3 regions of the Lysinibacillus sp. JK80 genome follow, and region 3 is predicted to be linked to each of the others. Evidence: riboswitches for the same ligand, from Rfam matches in the RefSeq annotation. Region 3 holds a riboswitch; each other region holds the start of a gene.
What was found. Region 3 has a riboswitch for S-adenosylmethionine ahead of HXV90_RS18150 (methionine ABC transporter ATP-binding protein). Riboswitches for the same ligand answer to the same signal wherever they lie in the genome.
Positions count from the first base shown of each region.

Region 1: it holds a riboswitch for S-adenosylmethionine, as region 3 does, so the genes downstream of both, metA (homoserine O-acetyltransferase MetA) here and HXV90_RS18150 (methionine ABC transporter ATP-binding protein) in region 3, are expected to answer to the same signal.
Region 2: it holds a riboswitch for S-adenosylmethionine, as region 3 does, so the genes downstream of both, metK (methionine adenosyltransferase) here and HXV90_RS18150 (methionine ABC transporter ATP-binding protein) in region 3, are expected to answer to the same signal.

Region 1 covers NZ_CP058997.1:696,276-703,915, reverse strand. The annotation lists gene HXV90_RS03690 (Ger(x)C family spore germination protein) at 1-407, shown strand, start outside; gene HXV90_RS03685 (hypothetical protein) at 412-645, shown strand; gene HXV90_RS03680 (GerAB/ArcD/ProY family transporter) at 677-1,825, shown strand; gene metA (homoserine O-acetyltransferase MetA) at 1,865-2,800, opposite strand; SAM riboswitch class I at 2,924-3,035, opposite strand; gene HXV90_RS03670 (nucleotide excision repair endonuclease) at 3,239-3,610, shown strand; gene HXV90_RS03665 (hypothetical protein) at 3,665-4,051, opposite strand; gene HXV90_RS03660 (TrmB family transcriptional regulator) at 4,074-4,856, opposite strand; gene HXV90_RS03655 (TSUP family transporter) at 4,982-5,752, shown strand; gene panF (sodium/pantothenate symporter) at 5,793-7,238, opposite strand; gene HXV90_RS03645 (YhdT family protein) at 7,238-7,501, opposite strand.
Region 2 covers NZ_CP058997.1:3,456,269-3,463,908, reverse strand. The annotation lists gene HXV90_RS17300 (aminopeptidase) at 1-617, shown strand, start outside; partial or broken gene HXV90_RS17295 (NUDIX domain-containing protein) at 820-1,286, shown strand; gene HXV90_RS17290 (alpha/beta hydrolase family protein) at 1,270-2,046, shown strand; gene pckA (phosphoenolpyruvate carboxykinase (ATP)) at 2,112-3,698, opposite strand; SAM riboswitch class I at 4,092-4,210, shown strand; gene metK (methionine adenosyltransferase) at 4,469-5,665, shown strand; gene HXV90_RS17275 (gamma carbonic anhydrase) at 5,845-6,357, opposite strand; gene HXV90_RS17270 (alpha/beta hydrolase) at 6,492-7,298, shown strand; gene HXV90_RS17265 (alanine/glycine:cation symporter family protein) at 7,425-7,640, shown strand, end outside.
Region 3 covers NZ_CP058997.1:3,602,694-3,610,333, forward strand. The annotation lists gene HXV90_RS18125 (glycosyltransferase family 2 protein) at 1-320, opposite strand, end outside; gene HXV90_RS18130 (HEAT repeat domain-containing protein) at 321-1,364, opposite strand; gene HXV90_RS18135 (response regulator) at 1,361-2,233, opposite strand; gene HXV90_RS18140 (MetQ/NlpA family ABC transporter substrate-binding protein) at 2,436-3,287, opposite strand; gene HXV90_RS18145 (methionine ABC transporter permease) at 3,356-4,024, opposite strand; gene HXV90_RS18150 (methionine ABC transporter ATP-binding protein) at 4,014-5,042, opposite strand; SAM riboswitch class I at 5,125-5,228, opposite strand; gene HXV90_RS18155 (thioredoxin family protein) at 5,285-5,596, opposite strand; gene HXV90_RS18160 (toprim domain-containing protein) at 5,611-5,952, opposite strand; gene gcvH (glycine cleavage system protein GcvH) at 6,044-6,424, opposite strand; gene HXV90_RS18170 (arsenate reductase family protein) at 6,506-6,862, opposite strand; gene HXV90_RS18175 (acyl-CoA dehydrogenase family protein) at 7,045-7,640, opposite strand, start outside.

The DNA of each region.
Region 1 (7,640 bases), 1.8 Mb from region 3:
CCTTGTCTACTGAAATCACCCAATCCACTACAAAGGTGAAAGGGTCATTTAAAAACGGGAAACCGAAAATCGATGTCCATATTAATGTAGAGCAGAATGTTGGAGAGGTCGAATGTGATATCGATCTTACCAAAAATAAATCGATTGATTACGTTAATAAAAAAACAGCCCAGGGTATTGATGACCGCATTGAAAAAACAGTAGAGAAAATTCAACAGCAATATGAAGTCGATGTTTTTGGATTTGGGGATGCCCTACATCGGGCAGATCCAAAGCAGTGGAAAAAAATTAAGGATGACTGGACTTCCATTTTTCCAGATTTAGCAGTGGCTGTTCATGTAAAGGTAACAACCCAAGGTTCAGGTACGATGCAAAATTCATTATTAAACAAGCCAAAGGAGGAGTAATGAGATGGTACTAGCAGTAGCTATCTTGATTATTGCAATCATTGTTGCTCTTGTTTTTATTCCAAAGCTAAAAAAGCAACAGGATAGAAAAGCCATTATTGTATTCTCCTTTTTGCTATTTATTGGAACGGCTTTAAATATGGGGATTGCCCTTAAAATCCATATTCCTAGCCCATTAGATTTGATTACCTTTATCTTCACACCGATTAGGGATTACATTGTGTCATTCACAAAATAGAAAGATGGACTGAGAAACGGAGGGTAGCTTGATGGAAAAAGAGATAATTAGTTCAAGACAGTTTACAATCGTTACCTTTCTCTATTCTATCGGTACAGCGATTTTAATTATCCCTTCGAGTATTACTGGTGCCGCTAAGCAAGATGCTTGGATAGCGGCAAGCATTGGTGTTCTGCTCAGTTTACTGGTTCTAAAATTATTTTTAACACTGGCCAATCAAACACCGTCCCTAAACTTTATCGAGGCCAATGAAAAAATTCTTGGGCGTTTTTTCGGGAAAATCACAGCGATTTGTTTCCTGATTATGACCTTTCTTTCGGCTGGAGAATTACTTTATTTTATCGGTATTTTCATGAAAACGGAAGTTATGCCAGAGACACCGACATTAGCATTTGCCCTACTGTTCAGTATCCTTATTATGTATGCCGCTTATTTAGGGATTGAGACCTTTGCCCGTTCGGCAGAAATCCTCTTCCCATTGTTTATCTTTATTTTTATTTTTTTCGTCATTAGTATTACCCCTCAAATTACATTTGAGAATATTCAGCCTCTACTAGAAGCGACCAAAGCATCTATGTTTTATAGTATTGCACGCTTTATGAGTATCTTTTCCTTTCCATTAATTGTATTATTGATGCTCTATCCTACTGGCGTCAATGTACAGCCGTCTGCACAGAAAGGGCTATATATTGGGGCAATCCTTGGTGGAATCGTCTTAGTTACGTTGATTGTCCTATCGATTCTTGTATTAGGTCCTGAAAACACTGCATCAAGGACATTTCCTAGCTATGCCTTAGCGCAAAGAATATCTATAGGGAATTTTTTACAGCGCATAGAAATCATTATGGCATTTATGTGGATTACGTCTATATATATTCGTACATTTATGTATTTCTATACGACCGTTGTTGGCCTTGCACAAATTTTGAAGATTAAGGATCATCGTCCGCTTATTATACCGATGGGTATAATTGTCATTGGACTTTCTCAAATTGTTCATCCAGATATTGTGCATTCTACTAATTATAATAATGAAATTTGGCCAATCTTTTCCTTTATTTTCACCATTTTATTACCCATACTTTTGTTGATTGTGGTAGTTATTCGCAATCGTAAATCCAAGGCTCAAAAAAACGAAACACCTCAGCAGGAAACAGAAGATGACAATCAAAAAGTCTAATTTCTTCTAAGCTAGAAAAGAAATTAGACTTTTTATTAATTAAATATGATATTCGATTTCATCTACAAAATCCCATTCATATGGTGTTTCTTGGTAAACATAGTAGTTCAACCAGTTAGAGAATAATAGATGCGTATGGGCACGCCATGTATTCATCGGCACTTGTGTCGGATCGTCATTCGGGAAGTAGTTTACAGGAACGGCGATATCTATGCCCTTCGCCACATCGCGACTATATTCATCGGCTAGCGTTGTCGCATCATACTCTAGATGCCCCGTAATCATAATATTTTTATTATCTTTTGATTGTACAATAAATACCCCAGCATCCTCTGAATAGGATAATAATCGTAGATCTGGATGATTGCGAACCTCGTCAATCGAAACAGATGTATAGCGTGAATGAGGTGCAGTAAATAAATCACTAAAGCCACGTACCAAATCTACAGTTAAATCTGTAATCACATGGGAATAGACGCCTGAGCATTTAGCAGAAAGCTCAACCTTCCCAATGCCATAATGATGATACAATGCAGCCTGTGCCCCCCAACATATATGTAGCACGGATGTCACATTCTTTTTTGACCAATCCATAATTTCTGAAATTTCCTGCCAATAGTTGACCTCTTCAAAAGCCATTTTTTCTACTGGCGCACCAGTTATAATCATACCATCATAGCGTCGGTGTCGAATCTGATTGAACGTTGTGTAGAAAAGCTGCAAATGGGATTTACTCACATTTTTAGACTCGTGTGTGGCTGTATTCAAAAAGGTAATATTCACTTGTAATGGTGTATTCCCCAATAAACGTAATAACTGGAGCTCTGTTTTTTCTTTTTCAGGCATTAAATTTAATATTAATATATTTAATGGACGGATTTGCTGTGTTTTCGCACGATCTTCTTCCATGACGAAGATTTTTTCCTCACGTAAATGTTCTCCAGCTGGTAAATTTTTCGGAATATTAATTGGCATCTTGCTTTCCCCTCTCTATAATCACTCTCTTTTAGCAAACCTTGCTTGCGTAGAATGCAACGAAATTAAAAAATCCTCCTCATTCCATACGAGATAGAATGAGAAGGATTTTTTTCACGTCCACTCTTATCTCTCAAAGGAAAAAATCCTTTGCTGGAATTAGCACCTTTCTAACGATTGTTAGAGGTTGCTGAAGCGTCATCGGGCCAAATCCCTCAGCTTCTCTTGATAAGATTATTTAATTATCTTGAATTGTAACATGAACTTGTTAGAATATCAATAATTCATAGAATATTTTGTGATTCACGCGCATGTTTCTTGGTCATTTGATGTACACTAAGCTTGCTATCTGTGGGGTTTCTACATTTAAAATTTATGGTAAACATGCCGTAATTATGTTACCATATACTTTTAGTAAGGGAGAGGAACGTGAATAGTTTGATTAAAATTGAATTTCCAAAACCAGATCTAGTAATCCGTCAACGTGAACAAGATTTAAAACCAGGTGATGTGCCAATCACACCTTACTTCGGTTTTATTGACTTCCATAAAATCACACGTGATAAAGGCGGCATTTTCTTATTCTATAATGACAAGAATGAGCTATTGTTTGTTGGGAAAGCACGTAAAATTCGTCAACGTATTAAAAAACATTTCGAGGATAATGTATCTCCGATGAAAAACCATCGTGATGAAGTGTTCAAAATTGAAGTCTATGAAGTAGAAGATCCAATGGAACGTGAAATTTACGAAACATATGCGATTAATACTTTCCGCTCTAAATATAACGTAGACAAAGTCTTTTATTAGACATCACGTAAAGAAACCGAAATCTCATTTCTAAAGGGATTTCGGTTTCTTTTATCACATAATGGTCATACGATCAATTGGCGTACTCTGACCGTTTATTCGCAAATCAATGGTATCCAGCTCAGGATTCTTGACGGTGATTTTAAAAACATAGGGTTGAGCCTCTTTCCTTTGCTCGCTGCCTTCTTCTAACTGGATAATAAGCCTATTTCCCTCAGCTGTAATACTTGCCAATACATTCCCTTTTGAATAATAAACAAGGTAATATGGAGCATCCTTTTCATGCAATAGTTGTATTCTGTCATTAGAAACGATATTTTTCTGGACATTATCTGGGACAACCGTTAGCTCATGAATCGTTGGTGGATCGGTAGGTGGTGTAGCATTACAGGCTCCTAGCATTAGTAGGCTCATTAAACCTAGCAACACGAATTTTTTCAAGTTCCTCCCCTTCCTTATACGACTATTCTAAGAAAAAAGCTTTACGCTCCTTAGCAATCCAGTCTTCTAACTCCTGATCATCACGTTTTACTAACCGATTGATGAGCACATCATGCCATATATAATCCTCTAACAAATAAATATGAACCGGATCATTGGTGATAAAGGCCGTCTCTTGGGTAGATGGAGAATGACCATAAATCATTTCCTGACCATCTATCGATAAGATAAACCAATGCGGTGTAGACGCTTTTTTTGTATAATGTGTGGCTCTATGCTGGTCAATTGAGGCGAGATGCTCTCCTACATACAACGTAATGCCATGAACAGGAACATGCAGCGCCACCTCTTGCAAATCTTCACGTAAGGCATCATACATATCTTCCCACATCGACAGCATCACTTTTTTCTTCGCCTTCTTTAGAAGTGACTGACAATAGTTGATAATGGATTCCTTGCCCTTCAGCATGACCACTTTAGGCTCAGCTTCCTGTACTTTTTCCTCTAATTTCTCTAATTTCCCGCTTATAGACGTAAAATTCGACTCCCAGCGCTGTTGCATTTGCTGTAAGAACACAGACACAGGCATTGCCGAATAGGTCGTTTGTTCTGCGGTCTCTTCTTTTAACACGATGCCCTTTTCTACAAGGATATTTAAAATATCATACACTCTTGCACGTGGTATGCCAGAATTTTTACTAACCTGATAAGCACTGACATGACTTTGCTGAACAAGTGCCGTATAGGCCTTTGCTTCATATTCTGTAAAACCCATTTCTTTCAGCTGGGTGATTAATTCCTCCATGTAATCCCTCCATTATCTTTATTATAGGCTACCAATGTGAAGATTTGCCAATGAAAAAATGGGGTTTACAGCGCAAATAAATTTAGTTACTATTTCAGTAGTAACTAAATTTAAAGAGGTGTCATATGTTGTTTGAAATCGATGTACATATTCTAATATTATTAATTTCTTTTGGATTTCTGGCGGCTTTTGTTGACTCAGTAGTGGGAGGGGGCGGTTTAATTTCACTACCAGCCTTACTATTTGTTGGGCTCAATCCAGCCGCTGCTGTTGCCACGAACAAACTAGCAGGAGCCATGGGCTCACTCACTTCCTCTATTTCTTTCTATCGTTCTGGCCAGCTGGACATTCGCTCTGTCCTCAAATATTTTCCACTAGCATTTATCGGATCATTATGTGGTGCTTGGACTGTGCATCTGATTAATCCAGCATTACTAAAGCCATTAATGCTTGTTATGCTGGCGGCTGTTGGGGTATATACGATCTTTAAAAAGGATTGGGGTGCCGTCTCTACCGTAAAAAATCTATCTAAAAAACATTTGTTTTTATTTATGCTGCTATTATTTGCTATTGGTTTTTATGATGGATTTCTTGGGCCTGGGACAGGGTCGTTTTTAATCTTTAGCTTCTTACTGGTAGGCTTTGATTTTTTAAAGGCGGCTGGTAATGCGAAGTTTTTAAATTTGGCGAGTAATGTGGCTGGTGTTTGTATGTTTGCTTACTTAGGTCAAATTCATTATGTTTATGGTCTAGTCATGGGCATTGCGCAAATTGGTGGGGCTATGCTTGGCTCACGGATGGCAATCAAGAAAGGAAGTGGCTTTGTCCGCACGCTATTTATTGTCGTTACAATGACATTACTTGCGAAAAATGCCTATGATTTTATGATGCATTAAAATAAACGCCACAGAATTTGAAATCTGTGGCGTTTTGGCGTTAAATCATAAGCTTTTCGTTTTTAAATTTATGACTAGTGGACAAACTGACAATCACAAAAATAAAGAAGGATGCGACAATTGGTATCGTGACTGTATGCATACCAAAGACAGAAGGATAAAACCGATCAATCATAATATACAACAACATGCCTGAAATCATTGACGCAATCGCTCCGTATTTATTCGCTTTTTTCCAATACAATCCTAAAACGACTGTCCAAATAAAGACAGCCTCTAGTCCACCGAAGGCAAATAAGTTCAACCACACTAATAAATCAGGTGGATTGAGTGCAAAGATGACAACGGCTAGGCCAATGACTGTTGTTACAATAAAGCTTGCACGCTTTATCTCTGCATCACTAGCTTTCGGCTTCATATAATTTAAATAGATATCTTTGACAACTGTAGAGCTGACAAGCATTAGTAAAGCATTAACCGTAGACATTGTCGCAGCCATTGGTGCAGCTAAAACGATTCCTGCTAAAAATGGCGGTAATACCTTCAATGTCAGGAGCGGCATGACTTTATCACCAATCTCAATGCCCGGTAAGACAGGTCGGGCTAACACCCCAATTAAATGCATGCCAAACATGATTGTCCCTATGGCAATCGTGCCAATAAGAATTGCTTGATGCATACTTTTGGAATCCTTATAGCTCATCGCACGAACCGCAATTTGCGGAAGTCCTACAACCCCTACACCAATGAGAATCCAAAATGTTGAGACATACAGAGGCGTTAAATCTCCTTGTGCGCCAAATGGTGACACAAAGTCAGGATTTTCAGCGACCAGTGAGGCCATTATATTGTCGATGCCTCCACCTGCCACAATGGTGCCGATTAATAAAATAATTGTACCAATCACCATAATTGAACCTTGGACCGTATCTGTAAGTGCAACCGCACGGAAGCCTCCGATAATCACATATACTAACACGGAAATCGCAAAAATAAACAGTGCTGCTGTGTAGCTTAAGCCAGTTAATGACTCAATTAAGCGTGCACCCCCAACCCATTGAGCCATCATAGCCGAAAATAAGAAAACAATGATGCTAATGGCTGATAAAATAACAATGACATGGCTTTTGTAGCGTTCACGTAAAAAGTCGATTAACGTAATGGCCTGGTAACGACGAGCAATAATGGCGAATTTTTTCCCTAAAATCATGAGTACAAAATAACCTGCTGGTAGCTGAGCCATTGCCAGTAATACCCACCCAAGTCCTTTTGTATAGGCTACACCCGGTCCTCCGATAAAACTACTCGCACTGCCATATGTAGCAATCATCGTCATTGCAAGGATAAAACCACCCATTTCACGACCACCTAGGAAATACTCCTGCAGGAATGAATTAGAGGAGCGGACATGCTTATTGGCCCAAATACCGATTCCAAAAATAATAATTAAAAATAATAGCAATGGAAATACAACTTGCCAATGCATTAGTGATCCACCTCCTCATCATCGAATGGTACCTCTTTGAAAAAGAGTTTCATCACAATCCAGATAAGAAGGATCATAAAGCCTGTCCCAGCGATACAGCTATAGAAAAACCAGGCAGGAAAACCAAATACATACGTATAATTTCTTGGATCTCCTGAACCTAATCCATAGGCAAAGCCAAACCAAATCGCAAAGTTGACAAGGACGAGTCCAATTCCGATAAGCGCCTCTCGATGCGCTATTTTAAAGCGTTGATCTTTCACATGTAATCCCCCTAACCTACTCTATTTTACTGATATGTCGGTCTGATGGGAAGAGATGTGAGTAAATAAGGATAAGTTATATGGAAATGATTTTGTTATACTAAGTAAAAGGTAAGGAGAAGAAAGTTGCTTGATCCTG
Region 2 (7,640 bases), 150 kb from region 3:
TAGCAACAATGCCAGGGGTAACATTGGAGATGCTGGAGCAAGGTGCCCTTCATGCAGATGCACAGGAGATCGAAGCTACGGTAGAAAAATATGTCCTTTTACTTAATACGACAAAAGATATTCGTATTGTCAAGGATGGTCATGAGCTGACGTTTAGTGTAGACGGCCGTTTCGGAATTCAGTCCACAGGGGTTATTCGTCAACCTGGTGAGTACGGGAATATTCCTTCAGGAGAATCGTATATTGCACCAATAGAAACATCTGCGAATGGAGAGATATTAGTAGATGGCTCTATTGCTAATATTGGTGTCTTAAAGGAGCCATTATTATTAAAAATAAAGAATGGTCGCTTAGAAGAAGCAATCGGTCCTGATGGTCCACGACTACTGGCATTACTTGGTGAAGGCAATGGTAGAGTCATTGCAGAGTTTGGCATCGGAGCCAATAAAAGTGCTATCCTATGTGGCAATGTATTAGAGGATGAGAAGGTGTATGGGACCATCCATATCGCTTTTGGCAGTAATGCGCCATTTGGTGGAGCCAATGCGTCAGATGTTCATATTGATTGTGTTGTGAAAAGTCCTATCGTCTATTTTGACGGTCAGCAAGTAATCTAAAGAAAAGCGTGTCTTCCTATGAAGCACGCTTTTTTTCATGCTTTACAAGACTGTAGCTTAGGGTTGCTTGTCATTGTAGGTTTACAATATAGTTAATATAGATAGGAATAGGGATGATGATTAAATTCCGTCCATAAAATAGAAGTAATGATAAAGAAAGTAACTTTTGTTTTGCAACAAGAAAGAACGTGAGGTTGAAGAGATGTTAACATTTACAGATTTACATGGCCTACAAGTAGATTTGAGTTTTACAAGAGGCGAATTTAAAGTAGAACCTAAACACGTCCTTGTCCTTTTAAAGCATGAAAATAAATGGTTATGTACTGTCCATAAACGACGTGGTGTAGAAGTGCCAGGAGGGAAATTAGAAGAAGGGGAAACCTTAGAGGAGGCGGCTATTCGAGAAGTTTTTGAAGAGACAGGTGTTCATGTGAAGAATCTTCAATGGTTTGCAGAGTATGCAGTGTATGATGAAATCGTTTTTGTAAATCCGTTTTCACTGCACAATTTTTAGCGCAAGAGGATATAGAATTTGATTTAGAAACGTCAGGCATGCTTTGGTTAACCGATGAAGAATTTGCTCAGCATCCTAACTTGAGTTTTCACATGAAGGATGAGGGGATGAAGAAAATGCTGGAGGAGCTGAAACATCGTGACACACAATGGTGATATTATCGAAAAACGCCCCTATCCTTCACCAAATCCAGCTATACGTTTAACGGAAATAACCTATCTTTCACAGGGCTTACGTATAAAAGGATTATTAGCAGAGCCAAAGACTGAAGGTACATATGATGGCTTTTTATATTTAAGAGGCGGCATGCAAAGCATTGGGATGGTAAGACCATCTCGTATTGCACAATTTGCGGCGCAGGGCTTTATCGTATTTGCCCCATACTATCGTGGGAATCGTGGGGGAGAGGGGCGTGACGAGTTTGCAGGGGCAGACCGTTACGATGCGGTCTATGCCGTAGATGTACTCAAACAATTCTGCAATGACAATATCCATGTTTTTGGTTTTTCACGAGGTGGTATTATGGCTCTGTGGACAGCTATTTTAAGAAGGGATATTACTTCTGTTGTAACATGGGCAGGTGTTTCTGATGCAACGGCCACTTATTGGGAACGTACAGATATGCGCAGAATGATGAAGCGTGTTATTGGAGGAACACCTAATCGTGTACCAGAAGCGTATGATGCAAGAACACCACTTTTTGAGATAGAGCGTATAACAGCTCCCGTTCTTATCATTCATGGCTATCGTGATGAAAATGTGGATATTGAACATGCCAGACAATTGGCATTTTTTTTAGAGGAAGCAAATAAATCATTCGAAACTTGGTATGATCTTAACTATGCACATCAATATCCACCAGCAAAAAATCGTGAAACTGTCCGTGCTCTTTGCAAGTGGATGAAACAACAATAAAGCATAGAGAAAACAAAAAGACAAAGGGAACGAATAAATTGTTCCCTTTGTCTTTTATATAGACGTTATTTTAATGGACCACCAAGTGTAGTGATGGCTTCAGAAACGTTTGAGAATTTCTTGAAGTTTTCGTTGAATAAGCCTGCAAGCTCAGCAGCTTTTGCATCGTATGCAGCTTTATCTGCCCAAGCTTCACGAGGATTTAACACTTCTGAAGGTACGCCTTCAACTGCTGTTGGAATGTGTAAACCAAACACAGCATCTTGTGTTGTTTCAACATCTGCTAATTTACCATCGATTGCTGCACGGACCATTGTACGTGTGTAAGACAGTTTCATACGGCTACCTGTGCCATATTCGCCACCAGTCCAACCAGTGTTTACTAAGTATACCTGTGCACCGTGCTCGTCAATTTTTTGTCCTAACATTTCTGCGTATACTGTTGCAGGAAGTGGAAGGAATGGAGACCCGAAGCAAGTAGAGAATACTGGTTCTGGCTCAGTCACACCACGTTCAGTTCCAGCAAGTTTAGAAGTGAACCCGCTTAGGAAGTGATACATCGCTTGTTCTTTTGTTAATTTACTGATTGGAGGTAACACGCCAAATGCATCAGCTGTTAGGAAGATGATTGTTTTTGGATGACCTGCAACAGAAGGATCAACGATATTTTCGATGTATTGGATTGGATAAGCTACACGTGTATTTTCTGTTAGCGAACCATCATCATAGTCACAAATACGAGTTTCTGGATCAACAGCTACGTTTTCTAATACAGAGCCGAAGCGGATTGCATTGTAGATTTCTGGTTCTTTTTCAGCAGAAAGGTTGATTGTTTTTGCATAGCAACCACCCTCAATGTTGAATACACCATTATCAGACCAACCGTGTTCATCGTCACCGATTAGCTTACGATCAGGATCAGCTGATAACGTCGTTTTACCAGTACCAGATAGACCGAAGAATAACGCTACATCGCCAGCTTCACCAACGTTTGCTGAGCAGTGCATTGAAAGAATACCTTGTTGTGGTAATAAATAGTTCATGATACCAAAGATAGATTTTTTCATTTCACCAGCATATTCTGTACCACCAATTAAAATAATTTTCTTTTCAAGTGATACGATGATGAATGTTTCAGAAGCAGTACCATCAACCGCAGGATCTGCTTTAAAGTTAGGAGCTGAGATGACAGTGAAGTCGGCAACATGAGAAGCTAATTCATCTGCTGTTGGACGGATAAATAATTGATGAGCAAAAAGATTGTGCCATGCGTATTCATTGATAACTTGAATGCTTAATTGTGAGTCTTTGTCAGCACCTGCAAAGCCCTTGAATACGAATAACTCGTCACGTTCTTTTAAATATTTTATTACTTTTACATATAGGTTATCGAACACTTCAGAAGAAATCGGTTGGTTGACTTTACCCCAGTCAATTTGATCTTTTGTGCTTTCTTCTTCTACCGTATATTTATCTTTAGGTGAACGACCAGTGTATTTGCCAGTTTCTGCACGAACTGCGCCATCTACTGTTAACATTGCTTCACCACGAGATGTAGCTTTTTCTGCTAATTGTGGTACTGAAAGTTGAACATTAATGTTACCGCCGTTTAATAATTCCTTCAGTTCGTTTGCAATTTCTACTGAATTCATCGATTAAATACCATCCTTTTTTATAGTATTCCCTTGATTTAGAGGGATTTTTTCTTAATTTCAAAAATAGTATAACACAATTGCTTAAATAATCTATACTAATTAAGAAATTATTTTAGAGTTTTTACCACTTTTCAATAAACTGACAAAAAATAATGTTTTTCGAGTAGAATACCATCAATCCTACTGTAATTAGGCACGAAAATTGAGCCACACATATGTTACCACAAGTAGCTAGGTATGTTGTAGGGATTAATTTGCTTCTATTTACATCATCATCCAAGTATGAAAAGTTTTTGTGTAATAAGTTCGTTCTTTCCTTTCTATACAGTAATACATAAGAAAATATTTGACAACGTTCGACCTTTTCAGTAACATGAGATTGAACGGATACTCTTATCCCGAGCTGGTGGAGGGTCAGGCCCTGTGAAACCCGGCAACCTGCATGAACTATTTCACGACATGCGTTGGTGCCAACCTGATGCAAGGGAACATCCCTTGAACGATAAGAGTGAAAGGTTACGCAGTCATTATTCCTTTCCTCATGTAAAGTAACGTGAGAAAAGGATTTTTTTATTGTTAAAATTCAATGTAAAGGTAAGTATATGTAGTTCTTTCCTTATTATAATGACGGATCTTTCGAAATCCTCGTGTTAAAAGCAGCAGTAACGGCTTGAGAGTTCAATCCTTAGGAGCGGACTTGACATGGGTAATGAGTACCGTATTCATACACAACTACTTATTGTAAGAGTATTTAGGAGGAAAACCAAATGACAAACCGTCGACTGTTTACATCAGAGAGTGTAACAGAAGGACATCCAGATAAGATTTGTGACCAAATCTCGGATGCCATTTTAGATGCTATTTTAGCAGAAGATCCAAATGCACGTGTAGCGTGTGAAACAACTGTAACAACAGGATTAGTATTAGTAGCAGGAGAAATTACTACTTCTACTTATGTGGATATTAAAGGTATTGTTCGTGACACTGTAGCTGAAATTGGCTATACACGAGGTAAATATGGCTTTGATGCTGAGAACTTAGCGGTGCTTGTGGCAATTGGTGAACAATCACCTGATATTGCTCAAGGTGTTGATCAGGCATTAGAGGCACGTGAAGGCTCTATGACAGATGCTGATATTGAAGCAATTGGTGCTGGTGACCAAGGCTTAATGTTTGGCTATGCATGTAATGAAACACCAGAGCTAATGCCATTACCAATTAGCTTGGCACACAAATTAGCACGCCGTTTAACAGAAGTACGTAAATCAGGTGAACTTGCCTATTTACGTCCTGATGGTAAAACGCAAGTAACGATTGAATATGATGACAATAATGTACCGGTTCGCGTGGATACAATTGTTATTTCAACACAGCATGATGAAGAAGCAACACTTGAACAAATTCAAGCAGATTTAAAAGAATTTGTTATTGCACCAGTCGTACCAAGTGAATTATTAGATGCTAATACGAAATACTTCATCAATCCAACTGGCCGTTTTGTAATTGGTGGGCCAAAAGGTGATGCTGGATTAACAGGACGTAAAATCATTGTTGATACATACGGTGGTTATGCACGTCACGGTGGTGGTGCCTTCTCAGGTAAGGATGCAACCAAGGTAGACCGTTCGGCGGCATATGCAGCACGTTATGTAGCGAAAAACATCGTAGCAGCTGGCTTAGCAGAACGTGCTGAAGTGCAACTTGCCTATGCGATTGGCGTTGCTCAGCCTGTTTCCATTGCTGTCGATACATTTGGCACAGGTAGAGTGAAAGAAAGCGAGATCGTTGAATGGGTACGCGAGCTATTCGATCTACGCCCAGCAGGTATCATTAAAATGCTTGATCTTCGTCGTCCAATTTATAAACAAACTGCTGCGTATGGACATTTTGGTCGTACAGATTTAAATGTACCATGGGAGCAAATTGATAAAGCAGACGCGCTACGAGAAAAAGCACGTTTATAAACTATTGAACTAAAGTAATGAAGTCATTAGAAAATTATTCTAATGTATTAATAAACAAAGGAGCAACATTGCTCCTTTTGTTTTTTTTACAAAAATACCTCGCTAGGATTCGTGAACATATTCGGTACACGAAAACGCGAGGGATTTTTTCGTTAGTATTGATTTTTTGTGTAGGTTATTTATTTCTGAAGTGATTTATAATATTGACCTTTTTCTGCGTATTCTCGTACGATGCGTTCCATATCCTCTTTATCTTCAGCATTTAATTCTCGGACAACTTTTGCTGGACGACCTAATGCTAAACTATTTGGAGGAATGACTTTACCAGGAGGTACTAGGCTTCCAGCTCCAATAAATGCACCTTCTCCAATCTCAGCTCCGTCTAAAATAATGGATCCCATACCAATTAAGGCATTTTTGCGAATTGTACAACTATGTAAAGTGACTTGGTGTCCAACTGTTACCTCATCTTCAATAATGAGCGGATATTTTGGGCTTTGGTGTAAACAGCAAAGATCCTGAATACTGACACGTTTACCGATAATCGTTGGGGAAACATCACCACGAATAACCGTATTAAACCAAATGGTTGTTTCGGCGCCAATTGTTACGTCGCCCGTAACAGTTGCGTAATCAGCAATGAAAACAGACGGATCGATCTTTGGCGTTTTATCTTTAAATGGATAAATCATGAAAATCGCCTCTTTTCTTTCTATAATGTAGTATTATCGTATCAAATACGCAACTTTATGGAAATATAAAATTAAAATGTGCTATTTATTTCGATATAATCAAAGTGTAATTATTTTTTAGGAGGACTATGTAAATGTGGAAATGGGAAGCTGATGGACAAGCAAAAGCTGTGATTGCTATTCTTCATGGTGCTTATGAAAATCACCGTTGGTATGCATGGCTGATAGAGAAATTAAGATTAGAAGGCTTCCACATAGTCATGGGGGATTTACCGAATCATGGTGGTAATGCAAGATTTGCTAGAGTCCATGATGAAGACTTCAAATTGTACAATAAGTATACACGAAACCTGATTGAAAATGCTTTTTCATATAATTTACCAACCTTTGTAATAGGGCATGGACTAGGTGCAACATTAATCCTCCATACACTGCAAAAGAGACAATATGAATGTGCAGGCATTATTTTAACATCACCTTGGTTGCAACTAAAGCTATTACCAGGTAAATTAACAAATGCTTTAACAAGTCTAAGTGCGTTAACAGCCAATGTTAAGTTGACACATGATATTACATTAGAGAAATTAACGCGTAGTGTTGAAGGCAGAGAAGAAATGAAAGATGATGTACCGCTCATGTCTGTTGTTTCTGTGAAATGGTATCGAGAACTTCAGCAAATGATGAAAAATTTAGTGATGCTGCCTAAAGGTGAAATGCCTAATATGCCTATGCTAATTATGACAGCTGAGAAGGATAAAATTACGGACACTCGCCAAACCCGAAATTGGCTTCATCAACAGGAATTCACAGAATTTCAGTTTAAAGAATGGGCAAATTGTTATCATAATTTATTTCATGAGGGAGAGCGCGAAGAAATTTATATGTATACACGAGATTTTATTAATAATGCTCTTCGAAGAATTGGTTATATAATTAAATAGGTTTATCCCCTTCCATTTACTAGGTTACTTACTTAAATATTGTTACTCAAAAATAATATTGTAATTTTCTGAAAAGTGTAATACTATAATGATCTAAAGTAAGGTATTTTAAATTGGAGGGGTAAAATGGATGTAATTGTGGAGAAGTTGAATGGTATTTTATGGGGACCATGGTTTATTTATGGTATCTTATTGATTGGGTTATTTTTCTCAATTATCACAAGGTTCCTACAGGTAAGGCACATTAAAGATATGTTTGTTTTAATGTTTAAAGGGGAGAAATCGGAAAAGGGAATATCCTCTTTCCAAGCAATGTCTATCGCATTATCAGGACGTGTAGGT
Region 3 (7,640 bases):
ATGACCGTTTGAAGGGTTTGATCTGTAGATCCATCGTTAATAATGATAATTTCAGTTTGAGGATAACGTAAATTCAATAATGAATATACTGTATCTACAACTCCTACTTCTTCATTGTAAGCAGGAACAAGTAACGATACCGGTTTTGAATAAAAGGCATCGATATGTGCATCATCATACTCTGATAGATCAAGACGATAGCGTTTTCTTAAATCCAGCATAGCAATGATGAACATTGTACAATATGAAACAATAACGAACAGCATATAAAATAAAATAATGCCCCCAAAAAACATCATGCAATAATCAATTATTTTCATTTACTTCCCCTCTTTTCTCGCTGCAATTTCTTGGGCCATTTCAATTGCATATTGATCATTTGAGGATTCAATGAATTGCTGTAATTTGGCAATACCATGTCGATCTTCTACAATCGTTTTTGCCGCTTGGGAACGTACCCACCAATTCTCATCTTGAAGAAGCTGCTCTAAATAACTATAAGTGTAAGTAAGCGGTACATGCTTAAAAATTTTGGCAACCATTAACCTGGCTTCCCACATTTCAGAGGTCACAAAAGGGACAAAGGGATCCATCTCATCAATAATTCCTATTTCATATAGCCCTTTTAATGCTCTGATGTTAATTTCCGGTGTATCATGGTGTAATAATTTTTTTAATTCATCTAAATACTCCATATTTCTTTTTACAGCAGCAGTATCAATAACAGCAAATTGCATTTTGGCCGACAAACTATTAAAATCATGGAAAAATCGAATAAATACATTATCATCTAATAAGATAAATAGTCTTCTATATTCACTTTCAGCGTAATTTACATTGGAATTTTTTATTTTCTCCATAAATAAATCTGGTTGGAAAAGCGAGTATATTTTCAATAACTGGAAATGTTCTTCATCTGTAATGTTATTTTTTTCGAATTCTTGGCACTTCGTTAGCAATTCATCTATTTGTAAGTCTGCAATTCGATAGAGGGCATTCATTCGAATACTCCATCGTTTACTGGATAAATCTTTTTCGTAGAATGCTTTTAAATATTGATTGGAGAATTGTTTAATTTTTAGTTCCACCTGTTCATTCCTTATATTCTTTAAATAGGATGAAAAAATTTTTTCAATAGCTTCTACTTGGGCGCTTCCTCTAGGTACCAATACGATACTAAATAATGCGTTATTGAATAAGTAATCATACCAAAGTTGAGAATAATTTTGTAAATAACGGTCACGAACTTTCTCAAAATAGCTTTCACGCTGTCGCTGAACAAGTAAATACATAAAAAAGATAAAGAGTACAACTAATAAAAAGGAAATTATTACCAAAATTGTCGAAACAGTCAGCTTGATCATTGCCAAAACCTCGCAAACGTTCTTTTAATTTTGGCTTCTAGCAAACGTAAATTAAATGGTTTGACAATATATTCATCAACACCGCCCTCATAAGCATTAAGCGCTGCCCCTTCAGAATTGCGTTCTGACATCATATAAATAATAAATTTCTTTTCATTTGGCATATGTCGTAAGATATGCAATATTTCTAAGCCATTTTTTAGCGGTAAAATATCATTCATAAGAATTAGATGCATATGCCCTAATTTATAATCATCCGATTGTAAAAAGCTATAGCCATCCTCATAAACCTTTACATCTAAAGAAAAATAAGGGATATTTATTTGGTTAAGCGTTGACTCTAATACTTGTCTAAAAATTGCGTTTTGCTCAATAATACTAACTTTCACTAATTCAGTTGGTTGCTCACAGTAATCCTTTACCTCTGCTATACTCCATGTTAATTGCTCATCCCCTGATAACATCTGTTTATTTTTATTTAACAGCTCTTCAAAAATAACGTTATTATTTCTTATTTCTGTTATAGAGGCCTTTAATGCAATCTGTTGGAACTTTCGTTCTGCTTTTAAGATGGCAAATATTCGTTTTAAAAACGCCCTAGCTTCTACATCACTACTTTGTAAAAAGAAGATGCCCCAATGATCTCCGTCGGATAATTGAAAAAGCAAGTCTGTCTTGCGTATTTTTGATTGTAAAAACGAGGTAACTTGATCATTCACATTTTCATTCAGTTGTGTAGCATTAGCTGTTTTTAAAAAGACTGCTGTTATAGTAAGGCGTGATCTAATCACACTTTCTCGCCATATTTTAAAGTAGCGCTCTACTTCATGTTCTTGCATGATGTCATGGGTGAATTTTATATCATTCATTAGAATCACTCCATCTAGTTTTTTCTTATTATTACTTTCTATCATTTATTTCGTAGATTAACAACATTACTATAGTAATAAATGTGACTAAACAATAAATAGACGTCATAAAAAATACATAGTTTCTCATCAATTTAACTACAAATAAAAAAGAGTACATAAGTCGTTAAACTTATGTACCCTTTTATAAAATTTTTAATTCTTATTTTACCGGTACTACTGCACCTTTCCACTCTTCTAAAATGAAGTCTTGGATTTCTTTAGATGTTAATACTTCTAATAATTTTTTATTTTCAGGTTTTGATTCATCACCTGCACGTACAGCGATGATGTTAACATATGGAGATTCTTTATCTTCAAGAGAAATAGCATCTTCAATTGGGTTTAAACCGTTATCGATGGCAAAGTTAGAATTGATAAGTACTGCATCGCCTTCATCGTTTTCGTACATTTGTACAAGCATTTCTGGGGCAGTATTTGCATCGAATTTAAAGTTTTTAGGATTTTCTTCAATATCCTTTAATTCTGCTGCTGTTTTATCAATGCCTTCTTTTAATTTGATTAAGCCTTTAGCCTCTAACAATGACAGCATACGACCATGGTCAGATACTGAATTAGAAAGTAAAATTGTTGCGCCTTCAGGCAGGTCTTCTAACGTTTTATATTTTTTAGAGTAAATACCGATTGGTTCAATATGAACGCCACCTGCATTAACGAAATCATAGCCATTGTCTTTAATTTGTAGCTCTAAGTAAGGAATGTGCTGGAAATAGTTTGCATCAATATCTTTTGACTCTAAATCTTGGTTTGGTAGAACATAATCTGTATACGTTTCAATTTCAAGGTCTATGCCTTCTTTAGCTAAGATCGGTTTTGCTTTTTCTAAAATAACTGCGTGCGGTGTATTAGAAGCACCTACTTTTAATGTTACGTTTTCTTTGTTATCTGTTTGATCGCCAGATGCTGATTTTTCATCTTCTTTTTTATCTGTACCGCAAGCTACTAATGCTAGTACAAGTATTGATAAAAATAATCCTGCTAATAACTTTTTCATTTATGACACTCCCTTGTATTTGTTTTAAATATGTTAGCGGTAAAAACCGGAATAACCCCTTTTTCTTGCTAGCGTTTATCAATTTTTTCAGTAATTAAATCACCAATCCATTGAATAATAAATACGACTACTAAGATCAAAATAGTTGCCATTAATGTCACATCTTGGCGATTTCGCTGGAAGCCGTCTAAGAAAGCTAAGTTACCAAGACCACCTGCACCAATAATTCCTGCCATCGCTGTATAACCTACAAGAGCAACAGCCGTTACAGTGATACCAGAAATCAAAGCTGGTAATGATTCCGGAACCAATACTTTCCAAATAATTGTAGAAGTTTTTGCTCCCATTGAACGGGCTGCTTCAATCACACCTTTATCAATTTCACGTAACGCAATTAATACCATACGAGCATAAAACGGTGCTGCACCGATAATTAAAGCAGGTAACGCCGCATTGGCACCGCGAATTGTACCTAGTAAAAACTTCGTAAATGGAATTAATAAAATAATTAATACGATAAATGGAATGGAACGGAAAATATTAACGAGTGATCCTGTTAAAAAGTTAACGATTTTATTTGCCCATAACTGATTGGGGCTAGTTAGAAATAGAACAATACCAATGACTAACCCAAGAATAAATGTCACAACCGTTGATATAGCTGTCATGTATAAAGTTTCATACGTAGCTTGCCACATATTTTCCCAGTCTACATTCGGAAAGAGATTAGTTAGCATTTTCAATCACCTCCGTCTGTACTTCCACTGTATTTAAATAACGAAGGGCTTCAGTGACATTTGTCTGAGAGCCATCAATTTGCACAATCAATGTACCATATGCACCATTTTTTGTTTGTGAAATATTTCCGTGAACAATACTTACTTCTACATCAAATTGTTTCACAAGATGTGAGATGACAGGCTGTTCTGTTTTTTCACCAACAAAAATCAATTTGACAAGTTGTCCAGTTGGATAGTTTGTTTTAATTTGTGCTACCGTATCTTGTGTTTCCTTAGTGTCGGTAATTTGAGATACAAACTTCTTAGTAATAGCCGCCTGTGGGGCTTGGAAGACTTGTAATACCTCACCACGTTCCACAATTTCGCCTGCCTCCATCACCGCTACACGATGACAAATTTTGCGGATGACATGCATTTCGTGGGTAATCAGGACGATTGTTAAGCCTAAGCGTTCATTTATATCTACGAGTAAATCAAGAATGGCATCCGTTGTTTCAGGGTCAAGTGCGGATGTCGCCTCATCACATAGTAAAACCTCTGGATTATTCGCTAATGCACGTGCAATTCCTACACGCTGCTTTTGTCCCCCGGAAAGCTGGGATGGATATGCCTTATCGCGCCCTTCTAAGCCTACAAGGGCAATTAATTCCTTCACACGCGCTTCACGTTGAGCCTTTGGGAAGCCTGCGATTTCTAAAGGGAATGCAATATTTTCGGCAACTGTTCTTGACCAAAGTAAATTAAAATGCTGGAAAATCATACTTACCTTTTGTCTAGCTGCTCTAAGCTTTTGCCCTTTTATCGATGAAAATTCTTGATTGTTCACCGTTACTGTTCCTGCTGTCGGTTTCTCTAAACCGTTTAATAAACGAATCATGGTACTTTTACCAGCACCACTATAGCCGATAATGCCAAAAATTTCACCTTTATTAATAGTAAGGTTGACGTCTTTGACTGCCGTTAATTCGCCATTTGCTGTTTTGTATTTCTTTGTAATATTTTGAAGCTGGATCATAGCGAATACTCCTTTTCTCATATAGAAAACCCCTTCACTCACAGACAAGTAGAAGGGGTCACGTATGATACGTTAAACCGTTCTCTCATCTTTCAAAGAAAAATCTTTGGGTGATTTGGCACCTTTTCACATTGTGATGGTTGCCGGGCTTCATAGGGCACTTCCCTCCGCCACTCTTCATAAGAGTTCGATATATTTAATGTTTTAATAATATATTTGATACTTTACCACGCTAGTAAAGTTCAGTCAATTGATTTTTTTAACAATTCATATAAAAATGGTACGGATTGAAAAGCATAAATCTTTTCTGTCACTTTTCCGCCATCACTGATGAGTAGACAGGGAACACTTTCAATTTGATGCTCATAAGCTATGTGTTCCAAAAAGTTGATATTTGCTTTACCCATTTGTAGCTGTGGCAGTAATTGCTCAATAATGGACATCATTTTAGATGCCACTGCACACGTTCCACACATCGGTGTATATAAATAAAATGCAGTTTTCTCTCCCGACTGTTTAGCCGCTTCCCACTGCTCTATTGACCATTCTTCCATTTACTCACGCAACCTTACAAAATATATTCATTATGGATTGAAAAATGTGCACGCAGTAAAATCATTGCTAGCACTTTTCTTGGTGTCGTTTCTACTTCCTTGTATGTTGGCATTGTGCGCAGATGCTCAGCCTCTGGATAATGTCTGTCCATTAATGCACGTAGCTTATCACCAGAAGTATCTGCATCAAAAAAAGTAAATAGCTCACAGCCCTCATAGGGATCCAGTAGTTCTTCTAATTGATGCACACCAATTGTACCATTCGTACATAGTATTGTAACATTCTCATTCAAAATAGGCTCAATTTGTAGCTTATCTGAGCGCCCTTCTACTATCAAGCATTTTCCCTCGAACATTACGCCACCTCCATTTAGAGATCCCCACTTATAAGTCATTATATAACAAAAAACGCCGGTAGTTTCCGACGTTTTTCGATTATGGCTTGTCTTATTCAGCGATCATTTCTTCGTATTGCTCTGCTGTCATTAGTTTCTCAACTTCTGATGCGTCAGCAGGCTCAACAACGATCATCCATGCTTTTTCATATGGTGATTCATTAACGAATTCTGGGCTATCTTCTAAATCTGCATTTACTTCAACTACAGTACCTGAGATTGGTGCATATAATTCAGAAACAGTTTTTACTGATTCTACGCTACCGAATGGATCATCTGTTTTGATTTCGTCGCCAACTTGTGGAAGCTCAACGAATACGATATCTCCTAATTCAGATTGTGCGAAGTGAGTAATACCAATACGTACTTTTCCATCTTCTACTTTTACCCATTCATGTTCTTCAGAGTATCGTAAGTCTTTAGGTGTGCTCATGCAAAAAACCCCTCCATAAATATGTAATATATTCACTTTCAGTGTGCCATACTTCTCCTATAAATACAAGGTTTAATACGGTTATTTCCAAGCTTGCTCAAAATCTACTTCTTTAAAACCTAAAGTAACTTTTTTTCCATCTGTCACGATGGGACGTTTAATTAACATGCCATCTGAAGCAAGTAGCTCAAGCTGCTCATCCTCCGTCATTTCTGCTAACTTGTCCTTTAAACCAAGCTCACGATATTTCATGCCTGAGGTATTAAAAAATTTCTTCAAAGGCTGTCCACTAGCTTGCCAAATAGCTGTTAATTCTTCTTTAGTGGGAGGTTGCTCTGCGATATGTACCTCTTCATAGGAAACCTCATGCTCATTTAACCACTTCTGTGCCTTTTTACATGTTGTACATTTCGGATAATGGAAAAATTGAATCGTCATTACAATGCTCCTCTTCTGTCTTTTTCTGTAGTATACCATCATAGTTGTTTTCAATGGTGAACTTCACTCTTTTTTGTAAGTTTATCCACCAGTTGTGCAAATTTATCCGCTCCTTTTACAATTATCCATCTCATAAAAAAACCTAGCTATCTTTTGCAGATAGCTAGGTTAAATTTGCACTATTAAACAATATATTTTTCTGCATCAATTAATTTAACGGAAGCCTCACGCTTCTTCGCAATTAAATTATATGGATTATTACGCGTTAGCTTACGCAGTGCAGATAATGTCATACGGGCTGCATCGCCATCCGCTGAAGCAAGAATTGTGTCTTTTGCTTCTTTTTCGATTTCTGCGAATGCTTCTTGGCAGAAAATTTGTGTGTATAGCAATTTTTGATGTGCTTTTTCAGCACCGTCACGAGCAATTGCTTTTTCTGTACGTAAGACAGCTGATTCCATTGCAAATAATTGGTTAGCTATATTCGCAATGTTTACCAATACTTCTTGCTCTTGATCAAGTTTTGCACCAAAGCGTTGTGCTGCTAATCCTGCAGCTAATACAGCAATCTTCTTGGCATTTTTCACTAAATATTTTTCTTGTGCTAACGGCTCTGTACCGATTTCCTCTGGCATTAGCATAAGCAGCTCTTGCTGTAAATTTTGAGCAACTTGTAATAATGGCAGCTCACCTTTTAGAGCCTTTTTCATAAATGTACCAGGTACAATCATGCGGTTAATTTCGTTTGTACCTTCAAAAATTCGATTAATACGAGAAT